DNA from 3 places in the Bradyrhizobium sp. 35 genome. Region 1 is predicted to be linked to each of the others. Evidence: riboswitches for the same ligand, from Rfam matches in the RefSeq annotation. Region 1 holds a riboswitch; each other region holds the start of a gene.
The links. A riboswitch is a leader RNA that binds a small molecule or an ion and turns the genes downstream of it on or off. The one in region 1 is predicted to bind cobalamin.

Region 1 (2,195 bases):
GTCCGCCTGAGATCGGCGAGGTCGGACTTGGCCGTCCCCTTGCGGGGGATCAGGACGAGATCGGCCGCGTTGATGGCAGTAATCGCGGCACGCGTGAGCTGCTCGGGATCGCCGCAACCGATGCCTATCAGAGAGAGCGTGAGCATGGTGGCTGCGAAGGGCGGCCATCATGGCCGCCCGTTCGCTTGTCTCTAGGCCGCGCTGTGCAAACGCGGCGTGACGAGGCCGGGCGCGGTGACGCCGCGCAGCGACTTTGCCAGCGCAAGCACGCCGAGATCGGCGAGCGGCTCAATCACGATGACCAGCGCATAGGACGCCGCGAAGGTCGCGATGTTGGCGAGGTTGGTCGCGCCGAAGCCGGAGCCATAAATCGCCCAGAACGCCACCCAGGCGATGACGCCCGCCTGATAGGTCGTCGAAAGCGCCAGCGCCTGGCGGTACTTCAGATCGACATAGGCCGTGTTGCTCGAAATGATCCGCGTGGCGATCGCCTGGATTCCGAACAGCGGCACCAATAGCGTGGTGACGTTCATGCCATATTGCGGCAAGTCGGGCGGCTCGAAGAAGATGCCCTGGAACAGCAGGCCAAACGCGAGGCCGAAGGCCGCAGGCGCCGCGCCAAACAGCAGGAACAAGGTCGAGCCGAGGATGAAGTGCACTTCGGAGACGCCGACCGGGAAGTGCGGCAGGATCTCGAAGAAGATAAACACAAGTCCCGTGGTGGCGAGCGTCCGCGCCGCGAACGACGTGATGCCCTGCTCGCGCACGGTCTCAACCGCGAGCTTCAAGGCAACGCCGCCGACGGCAATGCCGGTTGCATAACTCAGCACGAGCTTGGCGTCCGAGACTAGTCCGGGTTCGATATGCATGGCTCAGATCCTTCTTGCCGTCACACCCGACGGCCTTGGCCTCAAAACATGCACGGCCGGTCTCCTGGCTCGCGGTTCACTGGGAGTCTCCGGCCTTCCCGGGCCTCGCGGCCCAGTGGCTGATCGAAGTCCCTCACCGCTTACAGTCGCGGGGGCGGCTGGGGTTTTGGGCGCCGCAACTGGGTCCGCCCATCCCCATTCCCGATTATGCTCCGGCGCTTTGCGCCGCATCGAGCACCATGCGTCTCCTGTGTGCCTCTTTCGCCGGCCGGGCGTCAAGGGGCGACGGGCGGACGAGGCGGTCATGACGGATAATTCCCCGCCAGCGCGCCGAACAGGATGACGGCCGCCGTGGAGGCCGCTCCGCCCCGCGCAAGCTGCTCTGCAAGTTCCGAAATGGTGGTGCGGACCAGCCGCTCATCGGGACGGCCGAGCGATTCGGCAAACAACGCCGGCGTGGTTGGGGCGAGCCCGTGCTCGATCAATTTGACGACCAACGCCGGAAACGTCCGCCGGCCCATATAGACCACGGTCGTCGCCTCCGGATCGGCCAGCGCCGCCCAATTGAGATCTGGCGGCAGCTCGCCGGTGACGTCCGCCCCGGTCACGAACTGCACGCGGCGCGAGGTGTGACGCCGGGTCAGCGGAATGCCGGCTTGCGCGGCGGCGACACAGGCCGAGGTGACGCCGGGAATGATCTCGTAGCCGATGCCCGCTTCACGCAGCGTCTCGAGCTCCTCCTCGAGCCGGCCAAAGATGCCGGCATCGCCCGACTTCAACCGGACCACGCGCGCGCCTGTCACGGCATAGTCGACCAGCAGGCGGTTGACATGGTGCTGCTTGGTCGAGGCCCGCCCTGCCCGCTTTCCCACCGCGACGAGATTGGCGCCGGGCCGGGCCAGATCGAGGATCGCGCCTGAAGCAAGATCGTCATAGAGCACAACGTCGGCCTCGCGCAGCCGCGCTGCACCCTTGAGCGTGAGCAGCTCGGGATCGCCGGGCCCGGCGGAGACAAAGGAGACAAAACCGCTCACCGGTCCTCCGCGATCAGATGGAAGAACGTGCCGGTGGCTTGTCCCCGCCGCGAGCCGGTCTCGGCAATGACCGCACCTGTCGCGTCGTGCACGACCGCCAGCGCCGTGTCGGGCTGCGCGACTATGGTCGAATAGTGGAATTCATGGCCACGCAGGCGTGCACCCGCCTGATGACCCGGCATCGGCGCGGCGAGCTCGGCCAGACGATAGCCCAGATGCATGCGGCGCTTGGCAAAGCTCGTCTCCAGGCCGAGCAGGCCCGTCATCTCGTGGCTGATGCCATCGGCGTCGG
Region 2 (2,195 bases), on a different contig from region 1:
TGCGGCGCATCGAGGTCGATCAACATCGTTATGAGCTTAAGGCGCTGATCGACTCCGAGAAACGCTCGAAGGGCTCTGTCAGAGGAGACCGTCAAATTTGTCTCGAATAATGACAAGGCCGCCTCGATGCTCCAGGTCGTCGCGTTGCGGCTTATCGTCGTTGGCTGACGAGCCGAGGCGAGGTGGACGGGCGTCGAATATCCCAAGATCAGCTTGCAGGATATCTAAAGCTACGTCACTTCGAAACCGAAGAGACGGTCTCCACGCGCGACGAGATCGGTCCGGAGATCCTGAAGACGTACGAGAAGCTCGGCATCCGCTTGCCCACGGTCACCATGCACGAGTGCATGGAGCTAGGGTCGTAACAGGATCCCCGCCGCCCGCGCTCTCGCCGCTTACTCCAGTTTCGCAAGTTAGCGTGCATCCTGACGTCCGGAACTGTTCCTGCGATGCCGCGCAGGCCACGTCCAGGCTGCACTACTCGCCAGCGGCGACGGAAACAACGAAGGCGCGGCCAAAGTCGCTCAGCACGTAAGTGCTTGGCACACCGAAGGAGATCATCTTGACCAACGCCACGGAGCGATCGAGCTCACGGCTCGTCGCGGGGTCCGCCGAACACAGGCAGTCCGGCCTGATCATCCGTTTGATCCTGGAGCAATCCGGCCTTGACAATTCCTAAGGAGCCTCATGGCGCTGTGATCAAGCGGATGCCGGCCGAGGATGATCGCAAACGTCCTCGCGGGCGAGTTCGAGAAGCTGCTGACGGAAAAGACCGGATTTGTCGCGATCACGCAGATGTCGAAGCGCCCACCGCGTTCGTTCTGCTCGCGTTGGCTCATCCGAATACGCCAAGCGGGTGTTGACGGACGCATTCACAAGCGGAGGCTCCACAGATCTAGGCGTTTTTACCAGGCCGGGAGTAAGACCGTTGTGCCCTAGCTGGTACAGCTCGCAATCGCTTGGGCAATATCGCGGCGACACTTAGTAGGTTGACGGATCGATCCTCGTGCGCCTAATGCCAGCCGTCGTGGTCTTCGGATTCGTTTGATCCGGAGCTAAGAGGGAAGCCGGTGCAATGCCGGCGCTGCCCCCGCAACTGTAAGCGGCGAGCCGCTGTCCAACGAAGTCACTGAAGCCATGCGGCTTCGGGAAGGCCGGACAGCAGCGACGACCCGCGAGCCAGGAGACCTGCCTCGACAATATATCGTCCACGGGCGGGGTGTCCCGGTGTGCGCCAAGCAGCTGTCGCTCACGCGATATTCGCTGCATGCGTCCGCCATGGCCTTTGCCCCAATCATGGGGTCTGAGCTATGTCTTTTCTTTCGCTTCCCGTTGCCACACTGGGGACGTCACGCATCGGCCCACGACGCGAACTCAAAGTCGCGCTCGAGAGCTACTGGGCGGGAAACTCCAGCGAAGCCGAGCTCCTCGAGGCGGGGAGTGGACTTCGTGCCGCTAATTGGGCACGGCAGAAATCCCGCGGTGCGACCGTCATTCCTTCGAATGACTTCTCGTTCTACGACCATGTGCTCGATACCAGCCTAATGGTCGGCGCCATTCCCGACGTCTATGGCTGGACCGAAGGTCCTGTGTCGCTCAAGACCTACTTCACCATGGCGCGTGGCGCTCAGGACAGTGGTCACGCTCAGCACGGGCCTGGCGTAGCCGCACAGGAAATGACGAAGTGGTTCGATACCAACTACCACTACATGGTGCCGGAATTTCACCGGGATCAGATCTTTAAGTATTCCTCTCGAAAGCCGATCGAGGAATATGAGGAGGCAAAAAGCCTCGGCTACCAAACGCGCCCCGTCCTAGTTGGCCCAGTCACTTTCCTGAAGCTTGGCAAAAGCGCAAATCCCGCATTCAATCCGCTGTCGCTGCTCGATCGGCTCCTCCCAGTCTATGTCGATGTTCTCCGCGAACTATCCTCGCGCGGTGCTGAATGGGTTCAGCTGGACGAGCCATGCCTGGTGATGGACGTCGACGAAGCATCGCTGGCAGCTGTCCGCCGGGCCTACGCTCATTTCGCAAAGGTTGTGCCGGCCCTTAAAATAATGCTGGCCACATATTTCGGGGCTATCGGCGACAATCTTGAAACAACCTTGGCCTTGCCCGTTGCCGGGCTTCATGTGGATCTGGTTCGGGCACCTGACCAGTTGGACGCAATTGTCGCCACAACCCGTAGAGATCTC
Region 3 (2,195 bases), on a different contig from region 1:
ACTCTTCCCCGAGGGTGTCCTGAAATGGGCGGCTGCCGCCGACATTGAAGAAATAGCGTGTCATAGGCTCTCTCACATTTCTCCTGCTCGAATAGCTACTTACAGCTTGAGGCAGGCCCCTGGAGACAAGGCCGCTTCCAGGAAGCCATCTTGGCCGAGAACAGTGCGCCACTGTGCAACGTTCGTTTCCGGCGGCGATGGCGAAGTTGGGGGCTTTTGCTCCGACAAACAGGGTACGTAACGAGCGACCAAATCTCGCATTCAACTGAGTGTGTCGTCTCGGCTTCGGACTGGAGCGGTTCCTACAAAAAATCCCGCCATTTGACTTTCAGCATGAGCTCTGCTGCTGGAGCCGAACCCACAAGGAGAAGCGACATTCCGAGGTCGCCGAGGTGTTGCTGGGCGTGAAGATATGCGCTGCGATCGCATGTGTGTTTCCTCTCTACTGACAGTAATCATATTTCAATGTTGATTAATGCAAAGTGCCGCGCCCCATGCTGAAATCCTGCGTTTGGCCGTAGTCTTCGACGCAATTCAACGGCATCTGTTATGGGCGGGAGAGCAGTCTGACGTGGTCGTCTCTCCACTTGATGGTCTGTTCGGCGGCTTTGTCGCGGCAAAAACCGCGGGTGCAATTTTGTCACCAAACAGCGCACCAACGTTCGACTAGCTTTCGCGAGCAGCACGAACTCGCCTTCTGCGCTACTCGGACATGGTACCCGCTACTCCACTCGCGCCGATTACTATTCGGCCCGGTGGACCTATTTGGCAAACAACTTCAGGTTTGCCTGCTTCAGACCGGAGATTGACTCCATGCCTCGCCAGCTTCTAGGGTGATATCGATTGTTCCCGCCACGGGGATCAAAAGGGAATGCGGTGCGGGGATTTTCCCTCAGGCCGCAGCTGCCCCCGCAGGGATGACTATTTAGCCCGCGTCCTCGCACTGCTCGCTTGATGCATTGCCGCACGCTCCATCAAGCGGGCCTTTGTCAGCAGCGCCCATCGCCAGATGGCACGCATCTATGGCGCGGACTTGGGTTATGCGGTCAACGACCAGTCCAGACCGCTGATAAAACTTTTCGCGTGCACGCTCCTCATCATCTTCATTGTCGGCGTCCTCTCATTCAATCAGAGAGACCTGCCTCGATGATCAAGCCTGCCTATCCTTTCCAGATCGCCCGCATGGAGTGCCTGCGGGAGTTGCTCGCGGTCAATTCCTCGAGCTCTGCGATCATCACGGAGGGCGCCCCAGCCGCGACGCCGACTGAAAACCAAGGAGGCGCAACCATGCCAACCCCGGCCCAGCAAGCGATCCCGCAAGGCATCGTTGAGGAGCGCCGAGGCGCGGGCCAGGCGCGGCGGCTCGCGGACATCGGCCGAGCACGCGCGCGACCTCAAGGCGCGGCGCGCCGGCGAGAGCAACCTTGAGCAATTGGAAAATATCGAGGGACCGACCATGCAGACAATCAGGCTTCCGCACGGCGGCGAGACCGTTCGCCGGCGTCCGCGCGAAACCCCCTAGGATCCGCGCCAATGCCACCGAGAGATCCCTGGGGCCACAAGTTGAGGCGGTGCATTCATTGCGGACAGATCGGGCCGCGTGTTGTCGTCCTCGGCGGCTACGCACACCGCCGCTGCATCCCAAAGCCGATCCAAGCGACCCGACGACGGACGGAGCGATTCTCAGAGAAAGCCCAGCCGCGCCACAGGGCTTGAGTCCGAATGTCCCAATCTCGGTCGTTGTATGGACGGAAATCCGCGTATGACCCGCCGAGACGCCCATAAGGTATTCTGGAAAGAGTCGCGCTAAGATGCTCACCAAAATGAATTGCCCGCGCGTTCCTATCGATCGGGCCGTGAACCGTCGATCAAGGGTGGTTCGAATCCATCCGATGCAGCTCGACCACGAAGAGTTCGTCCCCTGAGTCACGTTCACTTTGGGTGGGAACCAGGGATCACATCCGAACTTGGGAGGCCCCAAGAATCCGATCCCTTCAACGCGTCATCATAGCGCCGAGGTTGATTACGATCGCCAGGGAAAGAGGATCGTGACTGCGCTCTCGCCGGGGTGAGGTGAAGCCTCTGCCCGTCCTCCAGAAGAGCGCTTTGGTGATGGAAATCGCGGCCTGGTCACCTGGGCGGGAGCGTTCGGATATAATCGACAAGTTCAAGAAGGCCCTCAAATCGTCAGCTGA

Region 2: it holds a riboswitch for cobalamin, as region 1 does, so the genes downstream of both, metE (5-methyltetrahydropteroyltriglutamate--homocysteine S-methyltransferase) here and IVB36_RS33050 (energy-coupling factor ABC transporter permease) in region 1, are expected to answer to the same signal.
Region 3: it holds a riboswitch for cobalamin, as region 1 does, so the genes downstream of both, IVB36_RS32070 (hypothetical protein) here and IVB36_RS33050 (energy-coupling factor ABC transporter permease) in region 1, are expected to answer to the same signal.

The regions. Positions count from the first base shown of each region.
Region 1 covers NZ_JADPJC010000157.1:153,562-155,756, forward strand. The annotation lists gene cobF (precorrin-6A synthase (deacetylating)) at 1-146, opposite strand, end outside; gene IVB36_RS33050 (energy-coupling factor ABC transporter permease) at 192-869, opposite strand; cobalamin riboswitch at 906-1,126, opposite strand; gene cobA (uroporphyrinogen-III C-methyltransferase) at 1,172-1,903, opposite strand; gene IVB36_RS33060 (cobyrinate a,c-diamide synthase) at 1,900-2,195, opposite strand, start outside.
Region 2 covers NZ_JADPJC010000059.1:7,502-9,696, reverse strand. The annotation lists gene IVB36_RS13765 (hypothetical protein) at 478-639, opposite strand; cobalamin riboswitch at 1,012-1,211, shown strand; gene metE (5-methyltetrahydropteroyltriglutamate--homocysteine S-methyltransferase) at 1,311-2,195, shown strand, end outside.
Region 3 covers NZ_JADPJC010000152.1:17,432-19,626, forward strand. The annotation lists gene IVB36_RS32065 (hypothetical protein) at 1-64, opposite strand, end outside; cobalamin riboswitch at 827-953, shown strand; gene IVB36_RS32070 (hypothetical protein) at 1,147-1,428, shown strand; partial or broken gene IVB36_RS32075 (ArsR family transcriptional regulator) at 2,140-2,195, shown strand, end outside.